DNA from 2 places in the Lysinibacillus sp. FSL R5-0849 genome. Region 2 is predicted to be linked to the other one. Evidence: riboswitches for the same ligand, from Rfam matches in the RefSeq annotation. Region 2 holds a riboswitch; the other holds the start of a gene.
The links. A riboswitch is a leader RNA that binds a small molecule or an ion and turns the genes downstream of it on or off. The one in region 2 is predicted to bind cobalamin.

Region 1 (6,221 bases), 820 kb from region 2:
CTGCGGGTGGCCCTGCTTATGATTGGATTGACGTAATGCCTATTAATAATACAGTAGGCGGTGCGCCTGGTGGTAATATTCGTGTAGGCTACTTATATAATCCGACACGTGTTTCTTTAGTGACTGGTACAAAGGGAGCGGGTGACCAAGCGAATGGGTGGACAGCAGATGGAAGCCTTGCTTTAAATCCAGGCTTTGTTGATCCAACTAAATTTGCAGATACACGTAAACCAATTGCGGCGGAATTCAAATTCCAGGAAGAGCATGTAGTCATTATAGGAGCGCACTTAAATTCTAAAGGAGGCGATGGTTCACTTTGGGGACCAACTCAGCCGCCAGTGTTAGAATCAGTAACAAAACGTCTTCAGCTTGCTCAAGCCATCAATGATTTTATCGATGAAGGTCTTGCCATCAATCCGGATATAAATATCATTGTAGCAGGGGACATGAATGACTTTGAATTCACACCAGCACTTGAAACATTAAAAGGTGATGTTTTAACGAATATGGTGGATAAAGCCCCAGAGACTGATCGTTTTACGTACTTCTTCCAAGGGAACAATCAAGTGTTGGATCATATTTTAGTTTCGAATAATCTTGCTAACGTTACGGCTATAGACTTGATTCATATTAATGCGAACTTTACAGAAGCGCAGGGGAGAGCATCGGATCATGACCCTGTATTAGTTCAAATTGATTTGAAAGCAGGAAAAGAAGAAATACCAACACCAATAGTACCTGAAAATGTATATAGCTTTAATAACTATAAGACTGGTAAATTAATAATGAATCGTCCAAGCATTTCATTAACGTTAGGAAAAAATACTAATATTAAAAATGGAATTTCAGTATTTAGTCAATATGCCGAATTCCATGGTGAAGGATTTGCAGACAAAACTGTAACAATCAGTCCTAAAAAAGGAAATGCGATTATTGATTTTAAAGGTACGGAAATTGGTGAAATTATTATCGAAGGAAAAAATGTAAAAGAAATTCGTAATTTACCTGCTGGAGCGACTATAACGTATACAAAAGGGGCTTCTGCTGAGGAAATTGAATTTAAGTAATAACTACTTGCAGTAAGAATGTTAGGCATATGTCAATCATTTAGTGGCTTGTTAATTTAAACTGCATGGATCATATTCATGAAGATCAGTATGCCATTCCAAACCCATTTGGAGTGGCTTTTACTTTTCTCATCTTATCAATATCTATGAAAAATGGAGAGTGGGTTCATTTTCATAAAATAGATAAAAAGAATTACCTTTATAAAGTGAATAGATGTACTTCAACTAACGGTGCTTAGTCGGTATTTTAGGCATGAAAACGAAAAATTTGACGAGAAAAAACTAAATAGATATTATAGATATGTTAAGTCCTTAATAGAGTGATTAGACCCAACCAGCTAAACTGTATCTTTTTTTATTGAGATCAATGACTCATATATAATTGGCTTAACAAATGGAATGAAAAAGATATCATACATATAATTAGCGATGTCTTTTGTCTTAATTACAGATATTAAAGGTCTGTAATATATTGTGATATGGAGGGAAATAATGATGAATCAATACGATTGTATGATTATAGGTGGAGGCCCTGCTGGGTTAAGTGCTGCCTTAACATTAGGAAGAGCGCGCAGAAAGGTTGCACTAGTTGATAATGGAACAAATCGGAATCGTGTAACTCAGGAGTCACATGGTTTTTTAACAAGAGATGGGATAAAGCCACAAGAATTTAAGAATCTCGCAAGTAAAGATATAGAATCTTATCCTTCTATAACAATGATGGATCAAACCGTCATAGAAATAATTAAAGATGATATAACTGGTTTATTTCTAGTCAATACTTCGGAAAATAAAACTTATGTAACTGAAAAAATACTGTTAGCTACTGGAATACAAGAGGAATTTCCACTCCCGCAAATCAGACAATATTATGGTAAAAGTTTGTTTAGCTGTCCATATTGCGATGGTTGGGAGCTGCGAGACAAGCCATTGGCTATCATTGCAGAAAACGAGGAGCATATTAGTCATATGACGAAATTGGTTTTTAATTGGTCACAGGATTTAATTGTTTTTACGAATGGTCATCAACTTTCCAAGAAGATTCAAAATGATTTTGAACAAAAGAAAATTAAGGCGTATACAAATACTATTAAAGATTTACATGGGGATGATGGTAACTTATCTAGTGTTGAATTAGAAACAGGTGACAATATTTTAAGAGCGGGTGGTTTTGTTGTGCCAAGTTTTTATCGTCCCAATAAATTTGCTAAACAGCTAAATTGTCAAGTTGATGAAAACGGAACAATTATGACTGATGGTGCTGGACGAACAACTGCGGCTGGAATATATATTGCTGGTGAAACGGAAAAGGGTGGTCCCTCTTCTTTAATGATTGCAGCTGCGGAAGGCTTTAAGGCTGCTTCAAGCATAAACATGGATATAACAATAGAAAGATTTTAAATTTATGGTTAGCTGATGAGTCATATAAAATTCATCAGCTATTTTGAATATGACTAGTCAAGCTGGCGGAGAATGAACTTGGATATGTTATACTATAAATAAATATAGAATAACTAGAAAAGGTACATATTCATTGTAAATTAGCTGAAAAGTGTAGAACCGTTGGTTGCCTCTCACCTGTATGTTGAGCACATTTTAGTAGTCTTCGTAATGTTATGACGACTACTAAAATGTGTCATCATCGTAAGAGAGGAGTCCTACTTTAGACTAGTACAATAAAAAATCTACGAAGATAGGATGTATAGAGTAGGATGCGAGATTTACATCATACTCATAGTTTTAGACATAATTGCATCTTTACTGTAAAGGAAGATGCCTTTTTTATGTATAAAATTACTAGGGTGGCTACGTTTTTAGGTAAATAAGCGACTATTATTTTTGTTCCTATTTTTTAATAAAATAATGCTATCGCTACATGGTTATATTTTATATGATTATGTTTTAGTTCGTTCTACAAGGTTATGTCAGAAAATATGATTAGTCTCAAATTGATGAACTTTTATTTCTCGATTTACTTTTTATATAAAGGATGGTACACTTAAAACTATCGAAAAACAATATATTGTGTTCGTTTTGTGTAGGTACTACTATATGTAGTTTAATAGGGAAGTTCGGTACTATTCCGACGCTGTCCCCGCAACTGTGAAGCTGACGATGATTGTAACCACTGTGTGCATTCGCATGGGAAGGAAATCAGAGATTGAAGCAAAGCCAGGAGACCTGCCTATATAAAACAAATTTATCATTTCTTCGGGGATTAAGAGATGGGAACGTCCGTATTTTTAGTATGTTAACGTTTCCATTTAAGCTATCTCTCTAGAAGAGGTAGCTTTTTTATTTTATGAAAAGAGGGATTACTATGAAACTTTATACAAAAACAATCTGTCCAAAATGCCTTTGGGTAAAATCCGAATTACAACGAGCAGGACTTGAAGCTGAAATTGTTAATATTGATCACGATGAACAAGCGAAAAAAACAATTATAGATGCAGGTTTTTTAAGTGTGCCTGTTTTAGAGGTAGATGAAACATTTATAGGTGAGGTTCAGGAAATTGTTTCTCGTATTGAGATGATTACACTATGATCGTTTACGCTAGTCGTACAGGAAATGTCCGTAATGTAGTATCTAAATTAAGGGCAGAATCTATTGAACTCTCTGAGGAATTAAGCTTGAATAAGCCTTATCTTTTAATTACATATACAGATGGCTTAGGTGACATTCCGGCAAAAGTGCAACGTTTTTTAGAGAAAAATAGAGATTTTTGTAAAGGAGTAGTTGCTAGTGGCAATAGTAACTTCGGACATCATGTCTTTGGCGCTGCTGGGGAAAAAATTGCTACTACCTATCATGTACCCTTAGTGAGGAAGTTAGATTTGCGTGGCAATCAAACAGATTATGAAGCAATACAAATGTTTTATGAAACGAGGGTAATGGGATGAAAACTTATTTAAAGCTTAATAATGACGTACTGAATCGTTATAGTACAACGGGACTACTAGAGCTAGAAAAGGACCGTGAGGCTACTCGCCGCTACTTTTTAGAATATGTCAACGTACGTTTACGTTATTTTATAGATATAGAGGAAAAAATCCGCTATTTAGTGGATGAGGGTTACTACGAGAAAGATTTTATCGACATGTACGAGATGGATTTTATAAAGATGCTGTACAAAAAAGCATATGATTATAATTTCCGCTTCCCATCATTTATGAGTGCAAGCAAATTTTATGACAGCTATGCTATGAAAAGTCGTGATGGTGAAGAAATCTTAGAAAAATATGAGGACCGTATTGTCATTATTGCCCTGTACTTAGCACAAGGGAATACTGTGCTAGCAAAACGTTCTGTTGAAGCAATGATGGAAGCCTATCAGCCAGCAACACCTACAGCATTAAATAGTGGGAAAAAAGCCCGTGGTGAATTAGTAAGCTGCTTTAAATTATCAATGGATGACTCTATGAATAGTATTGCTGAAAATATTGGCTATTGTTTAGAGCTATCACGCCTAGGCGGAGGGGTCGGGGTCAACTTAACGGATTTACGTCCTTTAGGTGATCCAATTAAAGAAATACTAAACCGTGCAAGTGGTGTTATACCAGTTGCAAAATTATTAGAAAACTCTTTTAGTTATTCTAATCAGCTCGGTCAACGAAATGGCTCAGGAGTTGTTTACCTAAATATCTTCCATGCAGATATAGAGAATTTCATTTCATCAAAAAAACCAAATGCTGATGATAAAATTCGCCTCGCAACACTATCAACAGGAATTATTATTCCAAGTATTTTCTTCGATCTGATGAAACGTGATAAAGATATAGTGTTATTTAGTCCATATGATATTTTTAAAGTATATGGTAAACGAATGTCGGAAATTTCAATTTCAGAAATGTACTATGAACTACTTGATAATCCTAAAATCCGTAAAATTAAACGTTTGAATGCGCGTAGACTCTATACTGAGGTGAAAAAAGCTCAATTTGAATCAGGTTATCCTTTTGAAATTTTTGATGATAATGTCAATGAAGTACATCCACTAAAAAATATCGGTCGTGTAAAAATGTCAAACCTATGTACTGAAATCTTGCAAGTTCAAGAAACTAGTGTCATTACAGATCAAGATCAACCAAACGAATATGGGTTAGATGTGTCGTGTAATTTAGGGTCAATTGATATTCATGCAGCGAGTAAAGTAAATGATTTTGAAACATTAATCGATACAGCTATGCACTTATTAACAAATGTGTCACAAATGACATACATCAAAAATGTCCCATCGGTGGCAAAAGCGAATCGATTAATGCACTCAGTAGGGCTAGGTTGTATGAATCTCCATGGACATCTTGTTACGGAGGGCATTATGTATGGCTCGAAAGATTCTATTGATTTCATGGACCGTTTTATGGAAGCAATGAACTATTATTCTCTTAAATCATCGATGGAAATGGCTAAAGAAAAAGCAGAAACGTTCTACCGATTTGAAGATAGCGATTATGCTTCCGGTAGCTATTTTGATCAATATGTAAATAAGAATGAAGAAGAGCTATCATCTGCTGTGTTAAAAGCACTTGGCAACATTCCAATTATCACTAATAAAATGTGGGAATTATTAAAGGAAGATGTTATGGAATATGGTCTATTTCATTCCTATCGTTTAGCGATAGCACCAACCGGCAGTATTTCGTATATTCGTAGCTGTACGGCATCCATCTCTCCTTGTACAGAGCGTGTAGAGGTCCGTGATTATGCAGATAGTCGCACGATTTATCCAATGCCACATTTAACAAACGAAAACAGTCATTTATATGTAGAGGCCTATGATGTTGATCCTTATGATTTAATTGATTTATACGCAGCTTCTCAAAAACACGTTGACCAAGGTATTTCAATGACTCTTTATGTCACTGACAATTGGACAACAGAACAACTAGCTAAAGTATACATTTATGCATGGGTTAAAGGGATTAAGTCCGTTTACTATGTTCGTCAACGATTACAAAGCTTAGAGGAGTGTGTAGCATGTCAAATATAGTGTATGAGGCAGTCAACTGGAATAAGGCAACAAGTGAACTTGCCCAAATTTTCTGGGACCAGCAATGGAAGCAAATTTGGTTTCCTGAAGAAATTGCTGTGAGTAAAGATATTAAACAGTGGAAAAGTTTTGAGCATCAGGACACATATAAAAAAGTGTTTGC
Region 2 (6,221 bases):
AGTAGTTATCGACTTCACGAATACGCAAGGTTATGTGGTGGTTGAACCTGCCTATCCGGTGCACAAGCCTTCAAAGAAAGCTGTTGGTGCCATATAAAAGCAAGCCCTCCATGAAGCGGAGGGCTTGCTTTATTTTTTGTAGGGATATTCTACCTTCATCTGAAGTACTAGTTCAACAGATTTGCCATGCTAGTACATGAACTTAGCTCTGACAATGCATGGCTGCTTGCGCCTCTTGCCAAGGGACAGAATAGCCTTTACCTTTTGAACAAAAAATGCTGGAAGAACTGTATTCAGGGTCGGCATTTTTATCATAGCCTATTTGAGATATTACTTCTTCTGCATGATGACACACATCATAGCCATCAAATTGGAGGGTAAGCGCACCTTTCCCATTTGTATAGGCGGCAAAAATCGTGCTATAGCTCATGAAGGTCGCTACTGGTGCACGTCCTGTTAATACAACGTCTGTTTCAGTGAGTACAGGGTCGTCGAAGGTGCCAGCAGCCTGTTGAATGTCGGTCATCATACGGCCAATAAAGTCATTGGAAGCCTTCATTTTAAAGCGATAATACGGCTCAAGCAGGACGTTCTGTGCTTGTTCCAGTCCTTGGCGCAGTGCTCGGAAAGTGGCTTCTCGGAAATCACCGCCAGACGTATGTTCATTATGTCCACGTCCCGTTAAAAGCGTAAAATGAATATCTGTTACTGCGTAGCCTGTGAGTAAGCCATGATGATCACGTTCAAACAAATGCTTCTCTACGAGGCGCTGGTTGCCCACTGATAAATCATCTGCATGGCAGGCATTGCTAAAGGTAATGCCAGTCCCACGTTCATTTGGCTGCATTAATAAATGAATTTCTGCATAATGCTTAAGTGGTTCAAAATGTCCGTAGCCTGTAACGGTTGTCGCAATTGTTTCCAAATATAATATTTGCGGCTCTCCAAAAGAGATGTTTAATGTAAAGCGCTTCAATAATACTTCTATCAGTACCTCTAACTGAATGACACCCATTATATGCACATGGATTTCCTGAAACTTTTCCTGCCATACGACACGCAATGATGGCTCCTCGGCCTCTAGTAGACGGAAAATCTTTAATACTTCTTTAATATGTTGCTCACCCTCATATTGAACTTTTGCCTGTAATGTAGGGACAAGCTCATAGGGCTGTGATAGCGTGTTACTGCCAATGCGATCGCCAATGTGTGCCTGGCTGAGCCCTTTAACAGCGAAGATTTCACCAGCCTCAACATGCTGAACAGTTTCAAAACGGCTGCCGTTATAAAGACGAATTTCTGTTACTTTCTCTGTAAGGTCTCCAAACGTAAATTCATCTCGAACATGTAATTTGCCTGTTAAAGCCTTGATGAATGTTAAACGCTGATGGCCATCATGTCGTATTTTAAAGACCTCTCCTTGAAACGGTGCTTCCGGCTCGAAGTGAGTACCCGTTATGAGTGGAAGTTGAGCAATCAATTCTTGAATGCCTTCATCTTTTAATGCCGAACCAGTAAAGCAGGGGAAGGCGGATTCATTTTTAATCATCGATTGTAGGTGCTTCATACACAGGCCATGCTCCAATGCTTCATTCAAAAAGGCATCCAGGAGCTTTTCATCACGCTCCGCCAGCCATTCCATGATTGTGCTGGAAACATAATTCTCCTGAAGTGGTTCATCGACGAATAATACATGTTCCGAGAAATCTTTATGGAGCTGGGTCATCACAGCCCTTACATCTGCTCCGTCACGATCTATTTTATTAATAAAAAAGAATGTAGGGACATGATAGTTTCGTAAAAGCTGCCATACCGTTTCAGTATGACCTTGAATACCCTCTACCGCACTTATAATAATGATGGCATAATCCATGACACGGATGGCACGCTCCATCTCTGGGGAGAAATCGACATGTCCTGGTGTATCAATCAACGTATATGTATCGTCGCCAATAGTCATGCGTCCTTGCTCGGCAAATATCGTAATGCCCCGTTTGCGCTCAAGCTCATGATTATCTAAATAGGCATCCTGATGATCGACACGTCCCCGCGCTTGAATACTATTTGTATGAAAAAGCACTTGCTCAGAAAAGGTTGTTTTTCCTGCATCAACATGAGCAAGAACCCCAATCGTCTTGTACATAATAAATCCTCGTTTCTATAAGTAGCTATCTTCTCATTGTATCAGAATACTAGCACAATTATTTCTTGTAAAATGATTCGTCTTTTTGTCGAAATAGTGCTAATATAATGATGATTATATTTTTTGCATTCTATTACTGATTGCGAATTAACGCATGAACTGCTAGTCTATCAATAGCATAATTAGAACATATTGGTGCAAATGGCATTTGTCATTTGCTTAAAAGGGAAATCGGTGCAATTCCGATGCTGTCCCGCAACTGTAAATGGGGAGTCTATACAGCATGCCACTGTAGTTTAACTATGGGAAGGCGTATAGATGATGAACCTAAGCCAGGATACCTGCCAGTATATGTATGTTAACTAAGAACCACGAGGATGGGGATAGTGATAAAGGTACTAATACCGTTTTTTCACTATGCAACTCTCTTGGCGACAAGAGGGTTTTTTTATGCCCTTCCAATTATCCTAGTAGCAAAGAAGTCTCTGATTTCTTTCTATATTTATGACAACAAAGGAGAAAAGGACATGAAAAAATGGAGAAGTATATGGCTAGTCATGGTCATCGCCTTAATCGCTGTATTAGGAGCGTGTGGCGCAAAGGACAAGCCTGAATCAGCAAAGCAAACTGAAAAAGTTGAACCGTCTGAGGCGACAACAACTGAGGTCATCATTGAAAATAATGAAACTACCCAAACCTATAAGGAAGCACCAAAAAAGGCCATTAGCTTAAATCAGCATGTAACAGAAATTATGCTTGCATTAGGCTTAGAGGATTCCATGGTAGGGACAGCTTATTTAGATGATAAAATCTACGAGCCGCTTCAAGCAGCCTACGATAAAGTTCCAGTTCTTTCAGATCAATACCCAACAAAGGAGCAAGTCATTGATGCCGAGGCAGATTTCTTGTATGCAGGCTGGAAAAGTGGCTTTGGTGAGAAAGGTGTTGGAACACCAGAGGAGCTTGAGGAATTAGGAATTCATACGTATTTACATACGGCTTCCAATATGACAAAGCCAACATTAGAGGATATTTTCACGGATATTCGTCATATCGCGGAAATATTCCGAGTGGAAGATCGCGGTGAAGCATTAATTGAACAAATGACAAAAGATGTCGAAGAAGTTCAAGCAAAATTACCAAAAGACAGTGAAAATTTACGTGTGCTAGTCTTTGACAGTGGTGATAAAGACGTATTCACGGCTGGTCAAAACTTTATGAATGAGCTAGTAGCAATCGCTGGCGGTCAAAATATCTTTGGAGATGTGGAGTCAGGATGGACAACGGTATCGAAGGAAGATGCAGTAGATCGCAATCCAGAGGTGGTGGTTGTCATTGATTATGGTGAAACAACTGCTGAACAAAAGATAAAATTCTTAAAAAATGATCCAGCGTTGAAGGAAATGGAAGCAGTCATAAATGATCGCTTTGTCATTCTTCCACTTTCAGCGGCATCTGAAGGGGTACGTGCTGCAGCGGCCATTCAAATTTTAGCCAAGGGCTTCTACCCAGCCAACTTTTAAAAACATTCGAGCTAGCGCTTTGCTAGCTCCTTTTTCTTAAGGAGCGATAACAATGAATGCATTTCGTCAAAACATACCAGATAAAACGTTCGAAACTCTAAATCAGCAAGGTGGTTATACACGATTAGCGGTAAGCCCTGGCATTATTAATAAGCATTATACGCCAGCCCAATTTCAAAAAATAGCTGAAATAGTAGGGGAGAAGGGGGCCATTAAATATTCGGCCTCCTATAGCATATTATTATCGATCCCCTCTAGTGAACTGACAGAAGCGACCCATGCCTTACAGGAGGCTGGACTGTTTGTTGCTTCCTCAGGACCTCATATTGCCATGAAGGCATGTGATTTTTGTGATGGAGAAAAAATGGAGGCAGTTCCTCAAACAGAACAACTCTATCAGGCATTGGACGGTATAACTGTGCCTGCAAGAGTACGAGTCAATGTGAATGGCTGTGCATCGGCTTGCTATAATCCTACATATGATGATATTGGTTTAGTCTATCAGCATGAGAGCTTTGATGTTTATGTAGGAGCCATCCCTATGGGGGCGAAGGCACAGGCGGGTACTCTCTTCGCGAAAAGGGTAGGGATTGATCATATTGAGGATTTTTTGCTACAAATCATTCGTCTCTATCAAAACCAAGCTCGTTCCAATGAACCTTTTTATAAATTTTATCGCAGAACAAAAATGAATGCTGATTGGGAACTAGTAAAAAAATCAATAGAGTAGCAGGAAAAATACTTAGGGTGTCGAAATATTGTAGTAGAGCATAGAAAATGACAATACAAAGGAGCAAGAACATGACAACTAAACAAGGGATTCAACCAGAAGATCTTTATCACTTGAAATCAGTGGCAGATCCACAGCTCTCACCTGATGGGACTGAGGTAGTTTATGTAGAGACACGTATTGATGAGAAGAAAAAAGACTATGTATCTAACTTATTTTATTTAAATTTAAAAGACAAACGTCCTCAGCAATGGACATATGGTAACGATCGGACAAGCTCTCCTGTCTGGTCGCCAGATGGCAGTCAAATTGCTTTTTCTTCGACAAGATCAGGCAAGCCGCAAATTTTTGTACTGTCGAAAACAGGGGGAGAGGCGAAGCAAGTGACGTATTGCAAAAACGGTGCGTCAACGCCTGTCTGGTCTCCTTGTGGAGAGAAAATTGCCTTTTCAGTTTTGCTAGGTAAAGATGAAACTATCTTAGACAAAGCTGAAGATGACAAGAAAGAAGAAAAAGAACTCAAGCCACTCGAAATCGATAAGATGAAACATAAGTCAGATGCGGGTGGATTTATAGATATGGACCAGCATACTCACATTGCCATTGTCGATTTAAAATCTGGTGACTTAAAGCAAGTGACAGAAGGGAACGAGGATTTCCATCTGAGTACATGGTCGCCAAATGGCAGTTATCTTACGTACTTAGCAGATCAAGCAGAGGACTTAGATTTTTCGTTTAATGCGGATATTTATTTATTCGATTTAGAAACAAAACAGAGTCGCAAGGTAACAGAGGGGATTGGCTCCTATTACCAAACGTCCTGGTCGCCTAATAGCCGCTTCCTTTCCTTTGTTGGAGGAAAACGTGAGTTTGAAAATGCCACACAAGCGAAGCTATGGATTTATGATATGGAACAAAATCTGCTAAACTGTGCAACAAGTGAATTTGATGCCCCTGTCGGTGACTATGTCATCGGTGATTTCCTGCAAGGGGTAGCAGCACCAAGTGTACAATGGATGAATGATAATCATAGTTTCTATTTCCAAGTAACGGATCACGGCAATGCGGCAATTTACTTTGGGAATGTAGATGGTGAAATTTATCCAGCTATTCACGATGATCAATACGTTTATGGTTTTTCATTAGATGCTCAAAATGATCAAGCCGTTGTCGCGATAAGTACGACAACGAATCCGGGCGATTTATATTACGTCAACTTAAAAACGGGTGAAAAAGAACGATTGACGACAGTCAATGAAGACGTTTTAAAGACGAAAGAGTTAGCTGTGCCAGAGAGCATTGAGTTTGAAGGAGCTGAGGGCTGGAAGGTCAATGGCTGGATTATGAAACCAGTGGGCTATGAAAAAGGGAAGAAATATCCTCTTATTCTTGAAATCCATGGTGGTCCACATGCGATGTACGGCAACACCTATTTTAATGAATTCCAAATCCTGGCTGCTCAAGGCTTTGCGGTGCTGTATACAAATCCGCGCGGAAGTCATGGCTACGGACAAACGTTTGTGGATGCAGTACGTGGTGATTATGGTGGCAATGACTATCAAGACCTAATGGCTGCAGTGGACTATGCTTTAGAGCAATATGAGTTCATTGATCCAACTCGACTAGGTGTAACAGGTGGGAGCTATGGTGGCTTTATGACCAACTGGATTGTTGGGCATACCAACCGCTTTAAGGCAGCAGTTACACAACGCTCTATTTCAAACTGGATTAGCTTTGCAGGAGTGAGTGATATTGGCTATTACTTTACAGACTGGCAAATTCAAGCGGGGCTCGAAAATATAGAGAAGCTATGGCATCATTCACC

Region 1: linked by a shared signal. The riboswitch ahead of MKY80_RS06290 (glutaredoxin) and the one ahead of MKY80_RS10530 (ABC transporter substrate-binding protein) in region 2 are both predicted to bind cobalamin.

The regions. Positions count from the first base shown of each region.
Region 1 is NZ_CP152004.1:1,329,158-1,335,378, forward strand. It holds gene MKY80_RS06280 (chitobiase/beta-hexosaminidase C-terminal domain-containing protein) at 1-1,067, shown strand, start outside; gene MKY80_RS06285 (NAD(P)/FAD-dependent oxidoreductase) at 1,563-2,468, shown strand; cobalamin riboswitch at 3,091-3,271, shown strand; gene MKY80_RS06290 (glutaredoxin) at 3,388-3,612, shown strand; gene nrdI (class Ib ribonucleoside-diphosphate reductase assembly flavoprotein NrdI) at 3,609-3,968, shown strand; gene nrdE (class 1b ribonucleoside-diphosphate reductase subunit alpha) at 3,965-6,058, shown strand; gene nrdF (class 1b ribonucleoside-diphosphate reductase subunit beta) at 6,046-6,221, shown strand, end outside.
Region 2 is NZ_CP152004.1:2,144,649-2,150,869, forward strand. It holds gene MKY80_RS10520 (hypothetical protein) at 1-97, shown strand, start outside; gene MKY80_RS10525 (TetM/TetW/TetO/TetS family tetracycline resistance ribosomal protection protein) at 203-2,143, opposite strand; cobalamin riboswitch at 2,320-2,507, shown strand; gene MKY80_RS10530 (ABC transporter substrate-binding protein) at 2,671-3,666, shown strand; gene MKY80_RS10535 (precorrin-3B methylase) at 3,719-4,396, shown strand; gene MKY80_RS10540 (S9 family peptidase) at 4,468-6,221, shown strand, end outside.